Regions from separate parts of the Mesorhizobium sp. M1A.T.Ca.IN.004.03.1.1 genome, predicted to be linked through region 3. Evidence: predicted binding sites of a transcription regulator. Region 3 holds the regulator's gene; each other region holds the start of a gene.
What was found. The regulator LexA, encoded in region 3, represses DNA repair genes until DNA is damaged. The targets are predictions, from matches to a motif close to TGTTCNNNNTGTGTTCNG.

Region 1: a site for LexA is predicted at 3,065-3,082, ahead of uvrA (excinuclease ABC subunit UvrA). Genes of this name have one in related genera too.
Region 2: a site for LexA is predicted at 2,585-2,602, ahead of EOD29_RS18220 (metallopeptidase family protein). Genes of this name have one in related genera too.
Region 4: a site for LexA is predicted at 3,294-3,311, ahead of EOD29_RS06985 (sel1 repeat family protein). Genes of this name have one in related genera too.

What each region holds. Positions count from the first base shown of each region.
Region 1 covers NZ_RZTV01000008.1:128,092-134,050, reverse strand. Annotated here, with positions in the region: gene uvrA (excinuclease ABC subunit UvrA) at 1-2,916, opposite strand, end outside; gene EOD29_RS23175 (hypothetical protein) at 3,666-3,932, opposite strand; gene EOD29_RS23170 (ATP-dependent Clp protease proteolytic subunit) at 4,014-4,619, opposite strand; gene EOD29_RS23165 (SRPBCC domain-containing protein) at 4,643-5,134, opposite strand; gene EOD29_RS23160 (metalloregulator ArsR/SmtB family transcription factor) at 5,131-5,445, opposite strand; gene EOD29_RS23155 (cupin domain-containing protein) at 5,490-5,870, opposite strand.
Region 2 covers NZ_RZTV01000005.1:230,874-236,832, reverse strand. Annotated here, with positions in the region: gene EOD29_RS18235 (error-prone DNA polymerase) at 1-48, opposite strand, end outside; gene EOD29_RS18230 (DUF6504 family protein) at 45-1,520, opposite strand; gene EOD29_RS37170 (hypothetical protein) at 1,462-2,562, opposite strand; gene EOD29_RS18220 (metallopeptidase family protein) at 2,746-3,183, shown strand; gene EOD29_RS18215 (DUF1737 domain-containing protein) at 3,209-3,415, opposite strand; gene EOD29_RS18210 (CoA ester lyase) at 3,472-4,353, opposite strand; gene EOD29_RS18200 (response regulator transcription factor) at 4,990-5,688, shown strand; gene EOD29_RS18195 (HAMP domain-containing sensor histidine kinase) at 5,676-5,959, shown strand, end outside.
Region 3 covers NZ_RZTV01000008.1:21,466-27,424, reverse strand. Annotated here, with positions in the region: gene gltA (citrate synthase) at 1-244, opposite strand, end outside; gene gltX (glutamate--tRNA ligase) at 426-1,850, opposite strand; gene EOD29_RS22565 (ComEC/Rec2 family competence protein) at 1,950-4,412, shown strand; gene lexA (transcriptional repressor LexA) at 4,396-5,130, opposite strand; gene glp (gephyrin-like molybdotransferase Glp) at 5,247-5,959, opposite strand, start outside.
Region 4 covers NZ_RZTV01000002.1:210,547-216,505, forward strand. Annotated here, with positions in the region: gene EOD29_RS06975 (acetyl/propionyl/methylcrotonyl-CoA carboxylase subunit alpha) at 1-1,234, shown strand, start outside; gene EOD29_RS06980 (ABC transporter substrate-binding protein) at 1,397-2,518, opposite strand; gene EOD29_RS06985 (sel1 repeat family protein) at 2,894-3,160, opposite strand; gene EOD29_RS06990 (DUF2147 domain-containing protein) at 3,596-3,937, shown strand; gene EOD29_RS06995 (hypothetical protein) at 4,331-4,525, shown strand; gene EOD29_RS07000 (AMP nucleosidase) at 4,653-5,959, shown strand, end outside.

The DNA.
Region 1 (5,959 bases), 110 kb from region 3:
GGCCGCTTCGCGCTTGCCCCCGGGGCGCCGCTCCAGAAGCTCCTTCAGGAACTGGCCGGTGTAGCTGCGCTTTTCGCGCACGATCGCTTCCGGGGTGCCGGAGGCGACCAGCTCGCCGCCACCGTCGCCGCCCTCGGGGCCGAGGTCGAGCACCCAGTCGGCGGTCTTGATGACTTCGAGATTGTGCTCGATCACCACCACCGTGTTGCCCTGGTCGACCAGCTCATGCAGCACTTCGAGCAGCTTGGCGACGTCGTGGAAATGCAGGCCGGTGGTCGGCTCATCCAGGATGTAGAGCGTCTTGCCGGTCGCCTTGCGCGACAGTTCCTTGGCCAGCTTGATGCGTTGCGCCTCGCCGCCGGAGAGCGTCGTCGCCTGCTGGCCGATATGGATGTAGCCGAGCCCGACCTGCTTCAGCGTCTCGAGCTTGTCGCGCACGCCGGGCACCGCCGAGAAGAACTCGACGCCTTCCTCGACCGTCATGTCGAGCACGTCGGCGATCGACTTGCCCTTGAAAAGCACGTCCAGCGTCTCGCGGTTGTAGCGCTTGCCATGGCAGACGTCGCAGGTGACGTAGACGTCGGGCAGGAAGTGCATCTCGATCTTGATGACGCCGTCGCCCTGGCACGCCTCGCAGCGGCCGCCCTTGACGTTGAAGGAGAAACGGCCCGGCTGATAGCCGCGGGCCTTGGCCTCCGGCAGACCGGCGAACCAATCGCGGATCGGCGTGAAGGCGCCGGTATAAGTGGCGGGGTTGGAGCGGGGCGTGCGGCCAATCGGCGACTGGTCGATATCGATGACCTTGTCGAGGAACTCCAGGCCCTCGATGCGATCATGCTCGGCCGGATGCTCGCGCGAGCCCATGATGCGGCGTGAGGCCGCCTTGAACAGCGTCTCGATCAGGAAGGTCGACTTGCCGCCGCCGGAGACGCCGGTGACGCAGGTGAAAGTGCCGAGCGGGATCTCCGCCGTGACGTTCTTCAAATTGTTGCCGCGCGCGCCGATAACCTTGATACGCCGGTTCTTTTTCGCCTCGCGGCGCACCGCCGGCGTCGCGACCTCGAGCTCGCCCGACAAATATTTCCCGGTGATCGAGGCGGGCGTCGCCATGATCTGCTGCGGCGTGCCTTGCGCGATGATCTCACCGCCATGGATGCCGGCGGCCGGGCCGATATCGACGACATAATCGGCATGCAGGATGGCGTCCTCGTCATGCTCGACGACGATCACCGTGTTGCCGATGTCGCGCAGGTGCTTCAACGTATCGAGCAGGCGCGCGTTGTCGCGCTGGTGCAGACCGATAGACGGCTCGTCCAGCACGTAGAGCACGCCCGTCAAGCCGGAGCCGATCTGCGAAGCCAAACGAATGCGCTGGCTCTCGCCGCCCGACAGCGTGCCGGAATTGCGCGACAACGTCAGATAGTCGAGGCCGACATCGTTCAAGAAACGCAGGCGCTCGCGGATTTCCTTCAGCACCCGGACGGCGATCTCATTCTGCTTCTCGTTGAGCTGCGCCGGCAGATCGGTGAACCACCGGTCGGCCTTGCGGATCGACAGCTCCGTGACCTCGCCGATGTGCCTGCCGGCGATCTTGACTGAGAGCGCTTCCGGCTTCAGCCGGTAGCCGTTGCAGGCGGGGCAGGGGGTGGCCGACATGAAGCGCTCGATCTCCTCGCGCATCCAGGCCGATTCCGTTTCTTTCCAGCGCCGGTCGAGGTTGGGGATGACGCCCTCGAAGGTCTTGGTCGTTTTGTAGGAGCGCAGGCCGTCGTCATACTGGAAGGTGATCTCGCGCTCGCCCGTGCCGTGCAGCACGGCCTGCTGCGCCTCGGCGCTCAGATCCTTGAACTTGTCGCCGAGCTTGAAGCCATAGGCCTTGCCCAAGGCCTCAAGCGTCTGCGCGTAATAGGGCGAGGTCGATTTCGCCCACGGGCTGATGGCGCCGTCGCGCAGCGAGACATTCTCGTCCGGCACAATGAGGTTGGCGTCGATGGCGCGCTGGCTGCCGAGGCCGTCGCAGGTCGGGCAGGCGCCGAACGGATTGTTGAAGGAGAACAGCCTGGGCTCGATCTCGGGAATGGTGAAGCCGGACACCGGGCAGGCGAATTTTTCCGAGAACATGATGCGCTCATGCGTCTCGTTCTTCGACTTGTTGACCGAGTCCTCGCCCGTCCGGCTGGCGTCGAGCGGCTTGTCGGCGAACTCGGCCACCGCAAGCCCGTCGGCGAGCTTCAGCGCCGTCTCCATCGAATCCGCAAGCCGCGTCGCCAGATCGCCGCGAACTACGATGCGGTCGACGACCACGTCGATGTCGTGCTTGTATTTCTTGTCCAGCGCCGGCACGTCGGCGATCTCGTAGAAGACGCCGTCGACCTTGACGCGCTGGAACCCCTTCTTCTGCAGCTCCAGAAGTTCCTTGCGGTATTCGCCCTTGCGGCCGCGCACGATCGGCGCCAGCAGGTAGAGACGCGTGCCCTCGTCCAGCGCCAGCACGCGGTCAACCATCTGGCTGACCGTCTGGCTTTCGATCGGCAGGCCGGTGGCCGGCGAATAGGGAATGCCGACGCGGGCGAAGAGCAGGCGCATATAGTCGTAGATTTCGGTGACGGTGCCGACTGTCGAGCGCGGGTTGCGCGACGTCGTCTTCTGCTCGATCGAGATGGCGGGAGACAAGCCGTCGATCTGGTCGACGTCCGGCTTCTGCATCATTTCCAGGAACTGGCGGGCATAGGCCGAAAGGCTTTCGACATAGCGACGCTGACCCTCGGCATAGATGGTGTCGAAGGCAAGCGACGACTTGCCGGATCCCGACAGGCCGGTCATGACGATCAGGCTGTCGCGCGGCAGGTCGAGATCGACGTTCTTGAGATTGTGTTCGCGCGCGCCGCGAATGGAAAGATATTTTTGGTCGGCCATCGCCGGTCGCCGCCTCAGGTCTGGAATTTGCTGGATTGGCGGGTTTGTCCCGGCCATCCCCTATGTAGGTAATCTCGTCGCCGCGTCGAGAGACGCCACAATCTCGACCAAAGCGTTTAACCGCCTTTCGCGCGAGCGGGCAAGCGGAAAGAACAAAGGCCGAACACCCTCCTGACAAAGCGCTGTGGAAACAGCGGCTGCAAAAACCGTCGCGACCGATCAGTCGAAGGCATTCGACTTACCTGGACGTAACCTCCGATCGATCACATTTTTCTGTAACCGGCTCTTCAACGGTTGACGTCTCGGACCCATGGGGGCAGTCTCAAAGGCGTCAACGAAGCCGGCCGTCTGTCGATGGCCTCGTCACCCAGAGGTGGCCTGCGAGACGCCGCAGGCTTCAGCGATTTGCGCTTCGGACGACATTGCCACAACGGACCAGGAGCGGAGCATGACGCCACCGGACAGTCCCTTGAGGCTCCACGAAGCGATGGAGCCGCGGCGGGCATAGTGCCAGGGTAGGCGTGAGCGCCACCCGAAAAACGTGACCTGCCGATTCCTACAATCAGAGACCATAGTCGGATCGTCGGCTGAAAGCCGCGTTGCATCCGAAACAGAACGCCGGCAGTCCACTCCCGGCTAAAATTGGGTTTCAGATCCATGAAAGCCCCGTCCACCTGCGGAAGCAGTGGCGGGGCTTGCATTTTGCGAGTCGAAGGTCCGTCGCCGGCGTCCGCAATGCGGGGTAAGCTTCAGTGGTTGGGAGGCCTGATGGCGCCCGTTGCCATGTCGATGGTTATGCTACCCGAAATCCTGACATCGGTGTCGCCGATCTTGAACGTGCCGTTGCTGCCGGCTGGCAGTGAGTCGTCAGGCTCGGGCTGCGGCGCGGGCTTGGCGATACGGTAGTCGCTGCTCACGCCGGGCAGTTTTTGTGTCGAATTGTCGTCGGCAAAAGCGGCGGTGCCGACCGCAAGCACGCCGGCGACTGCGACAACGGCAAAACCCAGATTCGTCAAGGAACGCGCTCGGATCATGCGCGAACTATAGAGGCGCGCCGAAGGCGAGGCCAGATGCGCCGCAATCAATTTGCCGCGCGGTCAGGCCGCCTTCTTGCGCGTGTCGTAGACATGGTCGACGAGGCCCCAGGCCTTCGCTTCCTCGGCGGTCATGAAATAGTCGCGGTCGAGCGTGCGCTCGACCTCGTCATAGGTCCGGCCGCAATGCTTGGCGTACAGCTCCGTCATGTGGCGCTTGGTGCGCAGGATGTCCTCGGCGTGGCGCTGGATGTCGGAGGCCTGGCCCTGGAAGCCGCCCAGCGGCTGATGCAGCACGATCCTGGTGTTGGGCAGCGCGATGCGCCGACCGGGCGAGCCTGCCATCAACAGGAATGAGCCCATCGAGGCGGCAAAGCCCATGCACACCGTCGACACCGGGCAGGAGATGTACTGCATGGTGTCGTAGATGGCGAAGCCGCTGGTCACCACGCCGCCCGGCGAGTTGATGTAGATCGATATCTCCTTGTCGGGATGGTCCGATTCCAGCGACAGGAGCTGCGCGCAGACCAGCGCCGACACGCCGTCATTGATCTCGCCGTTGATGAAGACGATGCGTTCGCGCAGCAGCCGCGAGAAAATGTCGAAGGCGCGCTCGCCGCGGCTCGACTGCTCGATCACCATCGGCACGAGATTGGCAAAGGCGCTCATCGCAGATCTCCTCGGTTCTTTGGTCAAGCCGCGCGCAGCATCATGCTTGGCGCGTTGGCGGCAGCTGGGCTCTTGCGCGCGTGGAGCGAAATCCCGCAGCCGGCGCCGGAAACGGCGACGACAGGTTGCGCGACCGTCGCGAAACCATCATGGACGATTCTGAGATGCGTGCCGCCGGAAACCGTGCGCGCGAGCGTGAAGGTGACAATGCTTTCGAAGATGGCACGGTCGAATGCCGGTAGCCGGTCGGCAGTGTCCACGCCCGGTCGCTCGCGCCAGGAATAGCGCAGCAGCTTGCCGGGCTCGGCCTCGAGCACTTCGCACTCGATCGGCGCGTTTGGTCCGGCAAAGGCAAAGCGCTCACCGATCGCTGGCTTGATGTCGTTGGGCATCGGCCAAGCGGCGAGCAATTCCGGCTCGGTGAGCGCCCGCCAGACTTTTTCCGGCGGATCGGCAAGCTCGCATTCGAAGCTGAGCGGCGCGTTGGCCGCTGCTGGGTGTTTGGTAATCGTCATTGGTCCATTTCCTTCAGAACCCTCTTCAAACGCTCGATGCGCTCCGGCCAGAAGGCGCGGTAGCGTTCGATCCAGCCGAGCAAGGGATCGAGCCCTTGAGGGTCGGCGCGGTAATAGGCGTTGCGGCCGGCGCGCCGCTCGATCACCAGTCCGGCGCCGCGCAGCACGGCAAGATGCTGCGAGACGGCCGGCTGCGACACGCTGACGCCGGCGCGCAGCTCGGACACCGTCAATTCGCCGGCCGCGAGCCGCTCGTAGACGGCGCGGCGTGTCGGATCGGCCAGGGCCCGGAAAATCTCTGCTTCGATCATGCGCAAAGCATAAGTCGATACTTATTGGTTTGGCAAGCGCCGTTTTAGGCCGTCCAGCGTCTCACCGGCTCCGCCGCTCCGTCGAAGCTTGCCTCGAAGATTGGCGATGCGAGCACGGCATGGATGTGAAGCGTGCCGGAAGCCACGTTTCGAAAGCCATGTTTGCGGTGCGCGGGAATGATCAGGGACTGCCCGGCGGCAAGCACGGCCCGTCGGTCGTCGACCCACATTTCGGCTTCGCCGGCAATCACCGTCAGTACTTCCTCGACCATATGCGCATGCGTTGGTGCGCCGCTACCCGGTCCGACCCACTGCTCGAATATGCAAAGGCCCGCCGCGCCATTGGCGGCGGCAACATGCATGCGGGTTTCGACCCCGGCGCGCCACGTTTCGCGCGGCTGATCCTCATGCGAAACAACGTTCATTCCGATATCCCCCTTGTTTCCTGCCCAGGAATACTACCTGTTGCTGACATTCCTTGACAGAAACAGCGGTCAAGACTAGAACGAACAGA
Region 2 (5,959 bases), on a different contig from region 3:
CGACTGGATGCCGAACTCGGCATAGGGGATGGCGGTCAGCGCGTTCATGCGAAGACGCCGTGCATGAACCAGCGCGGCGCGGCCTGCGAGGCGCTGCTGTAGAGGCCCTGGCGGTAGAGCCAGTAGCGGCGCCCCTCGCTGTCCTCGATGCGGTAATAGTCGCGCGTCGGCGCCTCTTCCTCGCCGGGCATCTGCCGCCACCATTCGGCGGCGATGCGCTCCGGCCCTTCAGCGCGGGCGACGCGGTAAAGCGCGCGCCGCCAGCGGAAATTCATCGGCGGGCCCTCGGGGATCTCGGTCGCCGGCACCTCGATCGGCTCGGGCGAGCGGAACAGCCGTACCGGCCGCTCCGGCGGGAAGATGGTCATCGGAGGTGCTGTCCGGTCGGGCTTCGGCGGCATGCGCCTTTGCGGCGCCTCTGCGAAAGGAACCGTGGTAACGGCGCGCTCCGGCAGGTGGCTATCGACGATGACCGGCTTCAGCACGGCGGCTTCGCCGAGACGGGCACGCACGCGGTCGGCGAATAAAGCGATGTCGGCGTCATCGTCGCTTGTCTCGCCGGCAAGGTCGCCCTGGAGCATGTCGAAGGCGGCGACCGAAAGCACCGACAGCCGCACGAGGTCGAAGCCGAAGCCGGCATCGATGGTCTGTTCCAGCGCGGTCAGCCGTTCGTGAAACAGCTTTCGGATCAGCTGCGGCTCGCGCATGGGGCGCGAGGTGCCGACCGCGATGCGGCTGACGAGGCCGTCGACGCGAAAGAGGAGAAGGGCGAGCGCCCGCGCGCCTTCGCCGCGGCGCTCGAGGTCGGCCTTCAAGGCCACGGCAAGCCGGCTCACCAGCCGCTCGATGTCGTCGGTGAGCACGATCGGCTCGGCAAGATGGCGCTCGACCGAGAGCGGCGCCACGGGAAGGCGCGGCGACACCGCCTCGTCGAGCCGGCCGAGCGCCTGGTCGAGGCGCAGAAGCAAGGTGGCGCCGAAGCGGCGGGCGAGCGGCGCGCGGGGTGCGGCCATCACCGCCCCCGCCGTGCGCAGGCCGACGCTTTCCAGGCTGGCGCGGGTTTCGGGCGCGATGCGCAGCGCCGAAAGCGGCAGGGGCGAAAGCAGCGCCGCCTCCTCGCCGCCGGCCACAATGCGGTCGCCGTGGAAGCGCGCCGCCGCCCAGGCGGCGCCCGGCGTCGAGGCGAGGCCGGCGCGAACATCGAAACCCTGCTGGAAGAAACGGGTGAGGATCTCGTCCTGCATGGCCCGCTCGCCACCAAACAGGTGCGTGCAGCCGGTGACGTCGAGAAACAGCCCGTCCTCGCCGTCGATCGCCACCAGCGGCGTGTAGCGGTCGCACCAGTCGGCGAGGCCTTCGAGCAGGCGGCGGTCGGCTTCCGGGTCGGCCTCCACCACATCGATCGACGGATGCATGGCGCGCGCGTCGGCAATGCCCATGCCGCGCTTCAGCTTCAGCGCCTCAGCCCGCTCGTCGAGGGCTGCGATGCGCTGGGCGTTGCTGTCGCGATGGCTGATCACAAGCGGTGGGCAAGATGGGGGCAGGTGATGCGAGGGCCGGGAACGCCAGGACCGCCCCAGACGCTGGCGCAGGATCCGCTCCGCGCAAAGATAGGGGAACCACAGCGACAGAATTCGCTGCCCGCTCTTCCTCGGGCCTTCTTTCGGCAAAAGCGTGCTCATCGGGGTTCCACTCCAGTGTGAATTGTCCGGGCAGGGCCGTGCGGCTCTTGCCGATATCGACGGTGAAGGCGGGGCGGCCGATCGAGCCGGCCAGCGCGCCGGCGAGCGTTTCGCGGCTCGCCGCGGGCGCTGCCGAAACAATGAGGCGCACGGGCGCCGCGGTGGGCTCGGCCTGGCCGGCCTGACGCAGCAAAAATACTGGCCGGCCGGCGCTCTGGGCGCGGGCGTGCAGCCGCCGCGTCGCGGTAAGGTCGAGAAGCCGCGGGCTGCCGCGGATCTCGAGGAGGACGGCGGCGAAGGCCGTCATGCGGGCGGCCTCCTCGGCGATCCACAGCGCGTCGAGCAGTTTCGGCGCTTCGGAAAACAGCAATTGTTCGGGCTCGATGCCGAAGAAGGCGTGGAGGCCCCTGGCATAGGGAAAGCCGGCCTCGCGGAAAATCTCCGCCGTTCCGATCCAGAGGACCGGCAGGCCCTGCTTCTGTTGGAGGATCAGGCTGGCGAGCGACAGCGCAAAGCCGGCCACGGCGCCGGCATCGCGGGTCTCCAGCCCATGGATTTCACTGAGCGCCGCCTTGGGCAGGCCGCCGCCGAGGGCGGTGTCGAGGCGTTCTACGCCGGTATGCAGGAAGGCATCCGGCGAGGCCACAGCGAGGCCGCGCCGGACGATGGTGATTTCGGGGGTGACATCCGATCCCGCGGCATCGCCAGCTATTTGTTTTTTTGCAAGTCCGGACGAAAAACCGCTTCGCACTGTTCCTGGAATCGCTTTTGGCGCGCCGGAAGCCGGCGCTTCCAGGCGCTCGGGCAGCGTTCCCTCGATCTTTGCGATCTGGCGGCGCAGGGCAAAAACAGTTTCCCGCGCCACGACGCTTATCGCCATGACGTTCACTTTCGGCAGCACTTGTTCCTGTTATGTTCTTATAGATTCCAGAGGGGCCTGGAAGAGTCAAGCGGAGTCGCAAGGAATTTATTCCTTCGGCTTTCAGCTTCCAAGACCCAGCCAGCCGGGCCCATTTGCCTCGACAGGCGCGAAAGCCTATATGCCGAGGTCAAAGGAAACCTCATGGCCCGCATCTACAAGACCCGCATCTGGCACGACCAACTCTCGCCATCGATGGACGAGATGGAACTTCTGGCGCTGGAGGCCTACGCCCATCTGCCGGAGGAGTTCCGCAAGCTCACCGGCGAGATCATCATCCAGATCGCCGATTTTCCGACCGACGAGATCATGGACGACCTGTCGCTGGAGACGCCCTTCGACCTGCTTGGCCTGTTCGAGGGGCGCGGCATCGCCGAGCGCTGGAACCCGCAGACCGGCGAGGGGCCGAACCGCATCACGCTCTATCGCCGCGCCATTCTCGACTATTGGGCCGAGAACGAGGAGACGCTGGGCGACATCGTCACTCACGTGCTGATCCACGAAATCGGCCACCATTTCGGCCTGTCGGACGACGACATGGAGCGGATCGAGGAAGCGGCCGAGCAGGCAGCGGCGGGGTGACGAATGAGAGGGCTGCCGCCCTTTCCTACCAATCGCTGAGCTTGGTGTCCGAGGTGTATTCCTGGCCCTCGATATCCTTCACCACGGCCTGGCCGCAGCGCATCGACTTGGTCGTCTTGTCATAGGCATAGGTCGGCGAGCCGAACAGGTGCCAGCCTTTGTTCAGGGCCGCCGTCACCTTATGGCAGAAAGTGGAATCGTCCGGACCGGACAGAAAGCGGTAGAGTTTCATTTTCGACCCTGTCGTGACCAATGCTTGTCTATCTTTCCTGGAATCGCTCGAGCGCATCATGCGCCGATGATTGCGGCCTTCGCCAGAAGTTTCTCGGCATCCGCCAGATGCAGCCGCTCGACCATGCGGCCGTCCAGCGCAATGACGCTTTTGCCGGCATTTTCGGGCCGTGAGAACGCCTCCCTGATCGCCCGCGCCCTGGCCAGCGCCTCCGGCGCCGGCGCAAAGGCGCGGTTCGCGGGCTCGATCTGGGCGGGGTGGATCAGCGATTTGCCGTCAAAACCCATGGCGGCCGCCTCGGCGCATTCCCGCGCGAGGGCGTCGAGGTCGCGAAAATCGTTGGCGACGCCGTCGATCACGTCGAGGCCGCCGGCGCGGGCGGCGAGCACAAGCTGCAGCAGCCAGGGCGTGAGATAGCGCCGGTCGGGCGTTGCCGAAATGCCAGTTGCCTTCACCAGATCGTTCGTTCCGGCGACGAAACAAGCGAGGCGGGAAGAGGGATCGCGGCCAAGCTCGGCGATGGCGCCGACGTTGAGCAGCGCCTTGGGCGTCTCGATCATCGCCCAGAGTTTCACGGTATCTGGGGCGAAATTGTCGTCGAGCAGGTCGCCGGCCTCGAGGATGTCGCGCGGCGTGCCGATCTTGGGCAAAAGAATGCCGTCGGGCTCTGCCTTGGCGACGGTCAACAGGTCGTCGATGCCCCATTCACTGCCGAGCGGATTGATGCGCACCACCATCTCGCAGCGGCGCGCCGGCCGCGCGGCGAGGATGCCGGTAAGCTTGTCGCGGGCGGAAACCTTGTCGGCCAGCGCCACGCCATCCTCGAGGTCGATGATGACCGCGTCGCAGGCCAAGGACGGGATCTTGGCCAGCGCCTTGTCGTTCGAAGCGGGCACGTAGAGCACCGAGCGGCGCGGGCGGTAGGTGTCAGAGGTCATGGCCGATCTATGCAGGCTGGAGACGAGTGAGGCAAGGCGCGGCACCATAGAACTCATTTGCGTTCTGGCTAATTGTCGAAGCCGGCGCCGCCCCTCATTGCCCTGCCGGGCATTTCTCCCCGTATAGTGACGGGGAGAAAGGGCCTGGCCGCGATGTCGGCTCCTGCAATGCTGGCGATTGGCGAAGCCGGCGATGGCAGCGCCCCTCTCCCCGTCACTATACGGGGAGAGGATGCCGGCAGGCAGGTGAGAGGCGGCGCCAGCCTGAACGACTTTGCTCCTGCACGAAATCTGCAAATCCTTGCGGAAAACCTCCTCCAATCCGCCGCGCGCTTTCCGCAGCCGCCGGCGAAACAGGCGGCATGCGAACACATCACAGATCCCGCTGGTCCCTGCCCCGGCGCCTCCGCAACGAAGGCTGGTGGTTGGTCGAGCCGCAGAGGCCGCGCATCACGGCGGTCATGCTTCCTTTCATCCCAAGATCACGGCTGCGGCATGCGATGCGAGCGGCGGCGCTCGGGACGGTTCGGTCTTGACGCCAGCTTTCACGACTGGCGGCCTTTGCGCGCTCTCGACAAGCACTGCCCGCTTGCTAATCCTGTCATGACAAACCGTATTCAGCGAGCTGCCGATTCCATGCCGCACAACATCCTCGTCGCCGACGACGATCCGCATATCCGCGAGATCATCTGCTTCGCGCTGGAAAAGGCCGGCATGAAGACGGCCGCCGTCGCCGACGGCGCCGCCGCGCTGCAAGCGGTCGAGCGCCGCGCGCCCGACCTCATCGTGCTCGACATCGGCATGCCGGAGATGGACGGGCTGGAGGTCTGCCGCAGGCTGCGGCAGCGCTCCGACGTGCCGGTGCTGTTCCTGTCGGCCCGCGATGAAGAAATCGACCGTATCCTCGGCCTTGAAATGGGCGGCGACGACTATGTGACGAAACCGTTCAGCCCACGCGAGCTGGTTGCCCGCGTCAACGTCATCCTGCGGCGGGCGCGCCCGGCGGTGGTGGAGGAAGACGCCGACGACCGTCAGTTCGCGCATGGCAAGCTCGTGCTGGTTCCGGCAAGTCATGCTGCGAGCTTTGAAGGCAAGCCGCTCACCCTAACAGCGATCGAGTTCGCGATTCTGAAAGGTTTTCTTGGCCGCCCGCAGCATGTGCTTGGCCGCGATGCGGTGATGGCCAATGCCTACCAATCCAACATCCATGTCTCGGAACGCACGGTCGACAGCCATATCCGCAACATCCGCGCCAAGTTGGCGGCGGTCGGCTGTTCGGATGCGATCGCGACCGTGCATGGCGTCGGCTTCCGGCTCGGCCGATGCGGTGGCTGAGCAAGGAGAAATGGCGGCCCAGGCTCGCCACCGTGGTCGTCGCCATCCTGATCGTGGTGATGGCGCTGCCGCTGGTCGGCCTGTTCTTCTTCCGGCTCTATGAAAACCAGCTGATCCGCCAGACCGAGGGCGAGCTCATCGCACAGGGCGCGGTGATTGCCGCCGTCTATGCCGATGCGGTGCGCGCGGCCGGCATTGCACCGGAACGGTTGGGAACGCCGATCTCGGCGGATCCGGCAAGGGACAATAATTACCCCTATCAGCCGATCGA
Region 3 (5,959 bases):
GCAGCAGGATGCCGGCGTCGCCGTCGATGAAGGTGATCGCCGACTCGCAGCTTGCCGTCGAGGTGAAACCGGGATCGTAGGTGAAGGCCCCGGTGGTGCTGTACAGCGCGCCGATGTCGATCACGTCGGGCCCGGTCGAGCCGCTTCGCACCTTGAATTCATGCGTCTTGCCGGCGAGCTCGAGCCTTGCGGTCGACTCGCGCGCCTTGCCGCCCGATTCCAGTTTTGTCGCAGCTTCGCTCATTGCAAACTCCTTTATGTTTTCTCATGCCGGCAAGGCAATTCCTGCAAACGACACGTCGAAATCACCGGAATGCGCGAACTTGCCACCGCATTTTAGGAGGTGCGTGCCAGATTGGGCCAAGGCCTAATGTTGCACTGCGAAACACACCTTTCAATGCCAATCTTCTTGGGCCAGTTCGCTCCTAATCGATTTGATCCGCAACCCGCGCCAGGCTCTCCTCACGGCCGAGCACAGCGAGCACATCGAACACGCCGGGCGAGGTGCTGCGGCCGGTGAGCGCAGCTCTCAGCGGTTGAGCCACGGCGCCGAGCTTATGGCCGCCTGCCTGCGCAAAATCGCGAATAGCGGCTTCCGCGGTCGCGGCGCTCCATTCGCTGGAGATCGCGGCGAGCGCGGCATGGGTACCGCGCAAAATGGCGCGGGCGTCGCTGCCAAGCAACCCCGCAGCCCTTTCGTCGAGCTGCAAGGGCCGCTCGGCGAACAGGAAGCCGGCTCCATCGACGAGCTCGACCAAGGTCTTTGCCCGCTCCTTGAGGCCCGGCATGGCAGCAAGCAGCTGTGCCTGGCGCCTGTCGTCGAGCTTGGCCGCAAGCGCCGGGCCACCCTCGAGATAGGGCAGGGTGGCTACGAGAATATCAAATAGCGCCTTGTCGTCCATCTTGCGCATATGGACGCCGTTCAGCGCCTCGAGCTTGGCGAAGTCGAACCGGGCGGCGCCCTTGTTGACGTCGCCGATGTCGAACCAGGAGATCATATCCTTGATCGACATCACCTCGTCGTCGCCGTGGCTCCAGCCGAGCCTGGCCAGATAGTTGAGCAGGGCCTCCGGCAGATAGCCCATGGCGCGATAAGCCTCGACGCCGAGCGCGCCGTGGCGCTTCGACAGCTTGGCGCCGTCGGCACCATGGATCAGCGGGATGTGCGACATCGACGGCACGGTCCAGCCCATGGCGTTGTAGATTACGGTCTGGCGCGCGGCGTTGGTCAGGTGATCGTCGCCGCGGATGATGTGGGTGACGCCCATATCGTGATCGTCGACGACGACGGCATGCATGTAGGTCGGGTTGCCGTCCGAGCGCAGGATGATGAAGTCGTCGAGGTCCTTGTTCGGGAATCGCACCTCGCCCTGCACGCGGTCGTGCACGACGGTCTCTCCTTCGGTCGGCGCCTTGATGCGGATGGCGCCCTTGACGCCGGGAGGCGCCTCGGAGGGCCCGCGGTCGCGCCACTGGCCATTGTAGCGCGGCGGCAGCCCCTTGGCCCGCGCCGCCTCGCGCATCGCCTCCAGCTCGGCAGGCGTTTCATAGCTGTAATAAGCCTTGCCCAGCCGTACGAGCTCCTCTGCCACCTCACGGTGGCGCGGCGCGCGCTCGAACTGCGACACGGCCTCGCCGTCCCATGAGAGGCCGAGCCAGGTCAGCCCGTCCAGGATAGCGGCCGTCGCCGCTTCGGTGGAGCGCTCGCGGTCGGTGTCCTCGATGCGCAGCAGCATCGTGCCGCCGGTGTGCCTGGCGTAGAGCCAGTTGAACAGCGCCGTGCGCGCCCCGCCGATGTGCAAATAGCCGGTGGGCGAGGGGGCAAAGCGGGTGACGACCTTGTCGGACATGGAACTCTCGGAAGAAGCTCAGCGGGCATGATTGCGCGGACTTTCGCGCGGTGGGCGTTCATGTAGCATAGGAGGTCTGGGGCGCAAGGGGCAGACCCGATGGCTGGACGTGGCCGGGGTGCGGAGGAGGGCGAGGAGACGGCGGCTGGCGTGAGCGAGCGCCTGCTGTTTGCCGACACCGTGCCTGCCGAGGCAGTACCGGTTTTGGTTCCCGTACCGCGTCCGGCCACCGAGATTTTGCCGCCGGACGGCGATGCTTCGCTACAAGCTCCTCCGCCGGCGGCCATCGACTTTATCCGCAGGCGGTTCCGCCGTGCCTCGTTTTCCGTGTTTCGCCGGGGTGTGGCCGAGGCAGCCTCAACCGAGCTCGACCGCGGCATCGGCTTCCTGCTGGTGCCGGTGTTCCTGGCCGCCGGCGTGATACTCTATTATTCCTTGAGCGCCGAGCCGGATCTTTACAGACCGCTGGCGGCGGTGGCGCTGATGGCTCTATGCGCGGCGGTTTCGCGTCCCTGGCTGAAGACACACCTGGTCTTTATGGCGGCGCTGTTTTGCGCGCTGGGCTTCGTCGCCGCGAAGGTCGAGACCTGGCGCGCCGCTACACCGATGCTCGGCTCCGAAATCCAGACGCGGCTGACAGGCCGCGTCGTCATCGCCGAGGAAATGGCCAATGGCCGCGTCAGGCTGACCATCGATCTCGTCTCGACCGCGCATCCAAAGCTGCGCTACGCACCGGATCGCGTCAGGGTCTCGGCACGCAGGATCCCGGCCGGCATGAAGGCCGGATCGCTGGTGACGGGTTACGCGCGGCTCCTGCCGCCGACAGGGCCGGTCCGTCCGGAAAGTTATGATTTTTCCTTCGACAGCTATTTTTCCGGCATCGGCGGCAGCGGATTTTTCCTCGGCGACCCGAAACTCATTCCGCCAACCGACCCGATCGGCCAGACGAGCATCGCCTCGGCCATCGAGAACGCGCGCGAAAATATTGCCGACCACATCAGAAGCACCGTCGGCAGACCCGAAGGCGAAATTGCCGCCGCACTGATCGTCGGCGTGCGCGCCGGCATTCCGGAGGACATCAACGAGGCGATGCGGCGGACCGGCATCTATCACATCATCTCGATTTCGGGTCTGCACATGGCGCTGGTCGCCGGCACGGTCATGCTTCTGCTGCGCGGCGCCTTTGCGCTGTTCCCGGATTTTTCGTCACGCCGGCCGGTGAAGAAATATGCCGCGACAATCGCGCTTATGTCGATCGCCGCCTATCTCGTCATCTCCGGCGTGGTGGTCGCCGCCGAGCGAAGCTTCATCATGCTGGCCGTCATGCTGATCGCCGTGCTTTTCGACCGCGCCGCGCTGACGATGCGCAACTTGGCGATCTCGGCCATCGCTGTCATCCTGGTGTCGCCGCATGAAGTGGTTGGCCCGAGCTTTCAGATGTCGTTCGCGGCAACCGCCGCCCTTGTCGGCGCCTATGCCGGCTGGTCCGACTACCGCGCCGGCAAGGTGAGAGCGCCGCCGGCAAAGCGTTCGTTCCTGCGGTTCATGTCGCACAAACTGGCAGTCGGAGTAGGTGGTGCCGCGATGACGTCGATCATTGCCGGAAGTGCCACGGCGCTGTTTGCCATCTGGCATTTCCAGCGCGTCTCGCCGCTTAGCCTGCTGGCCAATCTCGCGATCATGCCGATCGTCACGATCGTGATGTTTCTCGCCGTCGCCAGCGCGGTCATGATGCCGTTCGGCTTCGACGGGCCCTTCCTCTATTTGATGGGCAAGGGCCTGGCGGCGATGATCGCGATCTCAGCTTGGATTTCGGAGTGGTCGCCGGTCGATGCCGTGGGCCTGATCTCGATCCATTCGGTGCTGCTGGCGACGATCGCGCTCGTCATCGCCACGATGGCGACTACGTGGCTCAGGCTGGCCGCAATTCCTTTCGCTGCCGCGGCCGTCATGATCATCCCGCAGGTGCGCACGCCGGACCTGCTGATCTCGGAGGACGCGCATCTGGTGGCGATGCCGATCGGCGGCGGCGAACTCGCCATCAATCGCGCCCGCTCCAACGAGTTCACCACCGATAACTGGAAACGTGCGCTCAAGGCCGAAACGATCGTGCCGCCGGAGACATTCGCCAAGGGCACGCTGGACTTGGCCGATCCGGTCGACCTGCCGCCTGGATCGCCCTTTTACTGCACGGGCGATCTCTGCATTGGCCGGCATCCATCAGGCGCGATCGTCGCGCTCGCCGAGAACCGCGAAGCTGCCCGGCCTGCCTGCGACTTCGCAGACCTCATCGTCATCAACGACGCCACGGCCTACAATCCCTGCCGCGATCCGCGTGTCCTCGTTGTCACCAAGCGGCAGCTCGCGCGCGACGGCAGTGCCGCCGTCTTCTTCGATCCGCAATCGGCGACGGCGCGAGCAACCATTCAATACGCCGTCGAAAAACCGTACCGCCCTTGGCACGAACAGCGGCGCTACTCGCGTGAGGCGAGGGGGTTGGCGCCTTACAAGAAGCCCGAGAAGCCGGAAGCCAAGCCGCAGCCCCTCAGTAGCGGCGGATGAGCCCGACGAGCTTGCCCTGAACCTTGACGCGATCGGGACCGAAGATGCGCGTCTCATAGGCCGGATTGGCAGCCTCGAGCGCGATGGAGGCGCCCTTGCGGCGGAAGCGCTTCAGCGTGGCCTCCTCGTCGTCGACCAGCGCCACGACGATCTCCCCGGGGCTCGCAGTGCTGGCGTTGCGGATGATGACCGTGTCGCCGTCGAAGATGCCGGCCTCGATCATCGAGTCGCCTTTGACCTCGAGCGCGTAGTGCTCGCCGCCCGCGATCATGTCCGGCGGCACTGTGATCGAATGCGTCTGGTGCTGGATGGCGTCGATCGGCACGCCGGCGGCAATGCGACCCATCACCGGGATGGAGACGGCTGAACCGGCGTCGTCGTCATTGCTGGGCGTCGGCGTGCGGGCGGGCGCCGCGGGTTTGATCTGGCGGCCGAGATTGCCTTGGCCGCCCTGGATGACGCTCGGCGAGAATTTCTTCGCCGCATTTAGGCCGGGCGCGATCGAGTCAGGTAGGCGCAGCACTTCAAGGGCACGCGCCCGGTTCGGCAGCCGGCGAATGAAACCGCGCTCCTCCAGCGCCGTGATCAGGCGGTGGATGCCCGATTTCGAGGCAAGGTCGAGCGCTTCCTTCATCTCATCGAAAGACGGCGGAATGCCGCTCTCCTTGAGCCGTTCATGGATGAACATCAGCAGTTCATGTTGTTTGCGCGTCAGCATGGCGGCCCCCATGGGTTCTGAAACCAGAATCAGAAAAACAAACCCAGAACAAACACTATCTGTTCCAGTTGTGTTCCGCAACCGTTTAAAGTTTAGTGAATGTGTTGACGTTTTGTTCAGCGTAACATCAGAACGCTGCATTCCTCGCCGGCTTCAGCTGTCGGCGCGAAGGGTTGGCGCACGATCAGGCCATTGGCATCGGCGAGCATCCTCAACATCGAGGAATCCTGGATGCCGAACGGTGTTGCGATCAACCCCCCCGCATCTTCGCGGACCACGGCGCGCACATAGTCCTGCCTGAGATCGTTGGCGTGCATTGCGACGCCTAACCGGGCCGTGCGGATTTCCTGACGGCAGGACCGGCCGCCCAGCCGCGCCAGAAGCGGCTTCAGGAACAGCTGCGAGCAGACCAGGCTTGCGACCGGATTGCCGGGCAGGCCGATGCAGCGAATGTCGCCGAGCCGGCCAAACATCAGCGGCTTGCCGGGACGCATGGCGATCTTCCAGAAGTCGAGCTGCATGCCTTCGCCGGTCAGCACGTCATGGATCAAGTCGTGGTCGCCGACGGAGGCGCCGCCAAGCGTGACGATGACGTCGGCGCCGGCCTTGACCGCCTTCTTGACCAGGGCCGCGATCGCGTCCTTGCGGTCGGCGGCGATGCCGAGGTCGAGCGAGCGCGCGCCGACCGACTGGGCCGTAGCTGTGACGCCACAGGCATTCGACGAGATGATCTGGTCGGGGCCGAGCGCGCTGCCCGGCGGCAGCAATTCGTCGCCGGTGGCGATGATGGCGAGCAGCGGCTGCCGCACCACGTTGAGACTCGGATGGT
Region 4 (5,959 bases), on a different contig from region 3:
CGCCCCCGGCATGACGCCGGCGCTGCGCAAGGCGATGACGGAAGCGGCGGTGAAGGCCGCCAAGGCAATCAGCTATTCGGGCGCCGGCACGATCGAATTCATCGTCGATGCTTCCGAGGCCCTCAAAGCCGACCGCTTCTGGTTCATGGAGATGAACACACGGCTGCAGGTCGAGCATCCCGTCACCGAGATGGTCACCGGCGTCGATCTGGTCGAATGGCAGCTTCGTGTCGCCGCCGGCGAAAAACTGCCGAAGGCGCAGAACGAGATCGCCCTTGCCGGACATGCTTTCGAGGCGCGCATCTACGCCGAGGACGCGGCCAAGGGATTCCTGCCGGCGACGGGCACGCTTTATCATCTCAAATTCCCCGACACGCCGCCGGAGGATGCCGCCATGCGCATCGAGACCGGCGTGCGGGCCGGCGATGCGATCTCGCCCTTCTACGATCCGATGATCGCCAAGCTGGTGGTGCACGCTAGGGACAGAACCACCGCGCTTGGCGCGCTGCACAAGGCGCTGGCCCGAACCGAAGTTGCCGGCTCGACGGTCAACACCGCCTTCCTTGCAGCACTCGCCGCCGACGCCGATTTCGCGGCGGGCGATATCGACACCGGCCTGATCGGCCGGCATCAGGATGCTCTCGTCGCTGTTCCCCCGCCAAGCGATGAAGCGATCGCCGCGGCGGCGCTGGCAGCGACCGACGCAAGCACGGCGGGTCCGGCCGCCGATCCGTGGTCCTCGCTCGCCGGCTATGCGCATTTCCATACGCTGGCGCGCCGCACCCGGTTGCGTTACGGCGAGGAGAACATCCTGGCCCGGGTATCGGCGCGGCCTGACGGCCGCTTCCAGGTGGCGCTGGAGGCGCCGCATGACGCGATCAACGCGCACGACCTCAGGAGCATGCCGCGCAGCGCGCGCTGGCCGGGCCATGTCACGGTGTTCGAAGGAGCGGTCGGATATACATTCACGGTGCCGGATCCGCTGGCCAAGGCGGATGAGGCCGCGGCCGCGTCGGACAGCCTGCGCGCGCCGATGCCGGGATCGGTCAAGCTGGTGCGCGCGGCAGCGGGCGATACCGTTATCAAGGGCCAGCCGCTCCTAATCCTCGAAGCGATGAAGATGGAGCACACGATCGCCGCACCCCATGATGGGGTGATTGCCGAGATCGCGGCCGAAGGCGCGCAAGTGAGCGACGGCACGGTGCTGGTGCGGTTCGAGGACGCACGGGGCTGAGCTGCCGGTCGCCTTGGATCGGCAACGGGACAAACTGGCTGGGGCGGCAGGACTCCAGGGGGGCGCCGTAGAGCGCCGAACTGGCCTCCAAATCAGTGCCAAGGCACATACGAAAACGGCCGGGACAAATCCCGGCCATTTCCAATCGATCTGCAGAACGAATTACGGCTTGATCGGCGCGTATTTGCCGTCGTGCCACTGGTTGATGTCGTAGCTGGCGTTCTTCAGGTCGCCCTTCTCGTCGAAGATCACGTCGCCGACCACGGTGCTGATCGGCTTGCCGTCCTTCAGCGCCTCGGCGACCTTGGCCGGGTCGTCGGTGCCGGCGCGCTTGACGCCTTCGGCCACCGCCTGGATCACTGCATAGGAGAACAGCGTGAAACCTTCCGGTGTGAAGCCGCCTTGCTTGATCTTGGCCACGGCCTCCTTCGCTTCCGGCTTCGACTGCGGATCCGAGGGGAAGACGAACATTGTGCCTTCACCGGCCGGGCCGGCGATCTGCCAGAATTCCGGCGAGGCGATCGAGTCCGGCATGATCAGCTGGAACTTGACGTTCTGCTCCGCTGCCTGGCGCAGGATCAAGCCGGCCTCCGGATGGTAGCCGCCGAAATAGACGACGTCGGCCTTGAGCTCTTTCAGCTTGGTGACCAAAGCCGAATAGTCCTTCTCGCCGGCATTGATGCCTTCATAGTCGACCTCCTTGAGGCCGCCGGCATTCATGGTCGCCTTGACAGCATCGGCAACGCCCTGACCGTAGGCGCTCTTGTCGTGCAGGACGACGACGTTCTTGCCGGCATATTTCTTGGCGATCCATGGACCGATGAAAGCGCCCTGCGCATCGTCACGCGTGTAGAGGCGCATGATCGTCGGCCAGCCGGCCTTGGCCGCGGCGTCGGTCAGTTCCGGATTCGACGAGGCCGGGCTCATCATCAGGGTGCCGGCTTCGGCGTAGACGGCGGAAGCGGGAATGCTCGAGCCCGAGCAGGCATGGCCGTCGACGAACTTGACGCCGTTGGCAACGATACGGTTGGCGACCGACACGGCCTGCTTCGGATCGCATTGGTCGTCCTGGATGTCGATCTTGATCTTGTTGCCGTTGACACCTCCGGCGGCATTGATGGCATCCGCCGCGGCCTGCGCGCCCTGCTTGAACTGGTCGCCGATGTTGGCGAGCTGCCCGGTCATCGGGCCGACCACCGAAATCGTGATGTCGTCGGCGAAGGCAACCGATGCGCTCATCGTCAGGCCCAATGCGGCCGCGCTCAAAATACCCAATCTTTTCATGACAATAGAACTCCTCCACTTGCGCGCGGCCGTTCCGGCCACGCTTCTTCCAGAGAGCCGGGACAATTTCACCCTTCGCCGGAACTGTCGAGAGCACAATGTATCGGGATTTGGTTCATTCCGACGGGGAGTTCTTGGGCCAAGCCGCCGTTCCCATACAGCCGGAGACTGCGCAAATGCAAAAGCCGCGCCGGCCTTGTCCCGGCCGGTCGCGGCTTTTGCAGTCGAGCTTCCCGGCGCCCCGCGCACCTGAACCCGCTCGCTTCCCTGTGTTGTCGCACGGCTTGAGTTCGTTGACCTGCCGCGTTCTTGGTCTGGTTAACCGGCCTTTTGCGGCCTTGTCCCTTAAGAGCTTCCGGCCCTTACCCCGCAAAATCAGTGCATCGTCATCCATTCGCGCGCTTCGCGCAGCGCCTTGGCGATCTCGGCCTTCGACATCGATGCCGACAATTCCGAGCGCAGCTCGGCGGCGCGGAGCGATCCCTTGATCGCGGCGATGTTGAACCATTTGTGGGCGGCAATGACGTCGGTCTCGCAATCGCGGCCGGTCGCATACATCATGCCCAGTTCGAAAAGAATGTCGGCCTGGGCAGTTGCCCCCATGGCGCCGAAGCCGGCTTCAAGCATTTCAAAGCGTGCCATTTCAATCCCCTGTCTGCTCCCGAGAGCTGCCTCCTTCTGTCCCTGGAATTCCCCTGGGCGGGCCGCTCTTTCGATGCTTTCGAGGATGACGGCTCGCCTTGAATCCGTCGTTAAATGGCTTGCTTAATTTGAAGAAAACAAAGCTAAAACAAGAGGTAAACGCGAAGAACCGTTAAGCATAGGAATCCAGCAATTCAGCCGATCTGCGCCAAATTCGTCGAAAATTTGAGGCGCGGGAATCAAGACTTCGCTAACCACGGAAACCGAAGCCTTTTTCGCCATCCGTTCATTTCCAGCGACCGACGCGGCCGAAATCCTTACAAGCTTCCGTCGCGGCACCGCTTTCGTTTTGGCGATGGCTGGATTAGCTTTACGTTTGCGTAAGGGACAGAGAGGCGGAACGAGGCCCGCCGGAACCCTAAAGGGAGGACAAGCATGTTTCGAAAAGTCAGCCTGGCCCTGGCGGCCACCTTGATGATGGCAGGCGCCGCGTCGGCCGACCCGATCGAGGGCAATTGGAAGACGCAGGCCGGATCGACAGCGGCGATCGCCGGCGGCGGGGCGTTTTCCATCACGCTCAAGTCCGGCAAATATGCCGGCAAGACGATCGGCTCCTTCAAGGCGACCGGCGACAACAAGTACACCGGCACAATAACAGACCCGGAAACCGACAAGACCTATTCCGGCAAGGCGACGCTTTCCGGCACCTCGCTAAAAATGAGCGGCTGCGTTCTGGGCGGGCTGATCTGCAAGACCCAGACCTGGCACAAGCTCTGACAGTCGAACGGATGACGATGCAAAAACGGGGCCCGGCGCCCCGTTTTCTTTTTGAGCGCCGTTTCTGAGCGCAGCGCTGGACAAGGCATTTCGCAGGCCTTGGCCGGGTCATGACCCCATCAGCCAATTTGAACCGCAGATGAATACCGGTCTCAGAACCGGTTCAGAGGCGTTCGGGCATTCTCCTCGCCATTGAAGGAGAGACCAATGCTTGTCCGCCGCTTCACCATCGTCTGCCTGCTGATGAGCCTGTTCGGCATGTTCTTCGCCATCCTCGTGGCCGAAGCCGGCCGTCCGGCGCGCTCACCGCGAATGGCCCGATACCTGCCGGCTGGACTGCATGAACCATTTCGGCCGCTGAAACGACCAATACTCGAAACCGGAACGACCACCATGAACCGCATCGCTGCCTCCACCCTCAAAGCTCTTCGGCTCCTGCCGCGTGCGATGCTCATCCTGATGGTGCTTGCCGCTCCTGTGCTGGCGGTGCCGATGATGCGCGCCGACGCCGGTTCGGTCATCGAGGCGCCAACGCCGAAGAAGGCAGGCATCGGCTTCGTGCTGCTGGTCAGCCTGCAGCGTGGCTGACACGGCCAGAGAAAAATACTCCGCAAGGCGGGCTTCGCGCCCGCCTCCCCCTCCCAAGCGCTCTTCCAAATCCCTATATTGGGCCATGGAAAAGCGAATCTACCCCCAAGCCATCGAATCGGTCGTCATGCCGGAGCCTTTCGGCAGGCAGAGTTTTGACGACGCCAAGAAGGCGGTCGCGGCGCTGGAGGCGCTCTACGACCGCAACACCAAATTCCTGCGCGATTCCTTCGCCAAGCTCGCCGCCGGCGGCGACGAGAGCAGGCGCTACCGGGCCTTCTATCCGCAGATCGGCGTCACCACCACCTCGTTCACGCAGATCGACTCGCGCCAGGCCTACGGCCATATGCCGACGCCCGGGCATTTTGCCACCACCATCACCCAGCCAAAGCTGTTCGAGAACTATCTCGTCGAGCAGCTTCGGCTCATCATGCGCAATCACGGCGTCCAGGTCACGGTGTCGGAATCGACGACGCCGATCCCGCTGCATTTCGCCTTCCTGGAGGGCACCTATGTCGATGGCACGGCTGCCGAGCGGATCAGGCGGCCGATACGCGACCTGTTCGACGTGCCGGATCTCGACGGCACGGACGACCAGATCGCCAACGGCACTTTCGAGGTGGCGTTCGGCGAGCCGAGGCCGCTGGCGCCGTTCACGGCCCAGCGCATCGACTATTCGCTGCACCGCATGACGCACTACACGGCGACCAGCCCGCAGCATTTCCAGAATTTCGTGCTGTTCACCAATTACCAGTTTTACATCGACGAGTTCGTGGCGCGGGCCCGCGAGCTGATGGAGAGCGGCGGCGGCGGTTACAGCGAATTCGTCGAGCCGGGCAACCTCGTGACTAAGGCCGGGGCCGGCGCGGCGAGCGAAGGCACCCCGCCACAGCGCCTGCCGCAAATGCCGGCCTACCACCTGAAGAAGTCGGGCCATGGCGGCATCACCATGGTCAATATCGGCGTCGGCCCGTCCAACGCCAAGACCATCACCGACCATATCGCGGTGCTTCGGCCACATGCCTGGGTGATGCTCGGCCACTGCGCCGGCCTGCGCAATACGCAGGCACTGGGCGACTATGTGCTGGCCCATGCTTATGTGCGCGAGGATCATGTGCTCGACGACGACCTGCCGGTCTGGGTGCCGATCCCGCCGCTGGCCGAGATCCAGGTGGCGCTGCAGGAAGCGGTCGCCGAGGTAACGGGACTTTCCGGCTACGATCTCAAGCGCATCATGCGCACCGGCACCGTCGCCACCATCGACAACCGCAACTGGGAACTGCGTGACCAGCGCGGACCGGTGCAGCGCCTTTCGCAGTCGCGCGCCATCGCGCTCGACATGGAATCGGCGACGATCGCCGCCAACGGCTTCCGCTTCCGCGTGCCCTACGGCACGCTGCTGTGCGTCTCCGACAAGCCTTTGCATGGCGAACT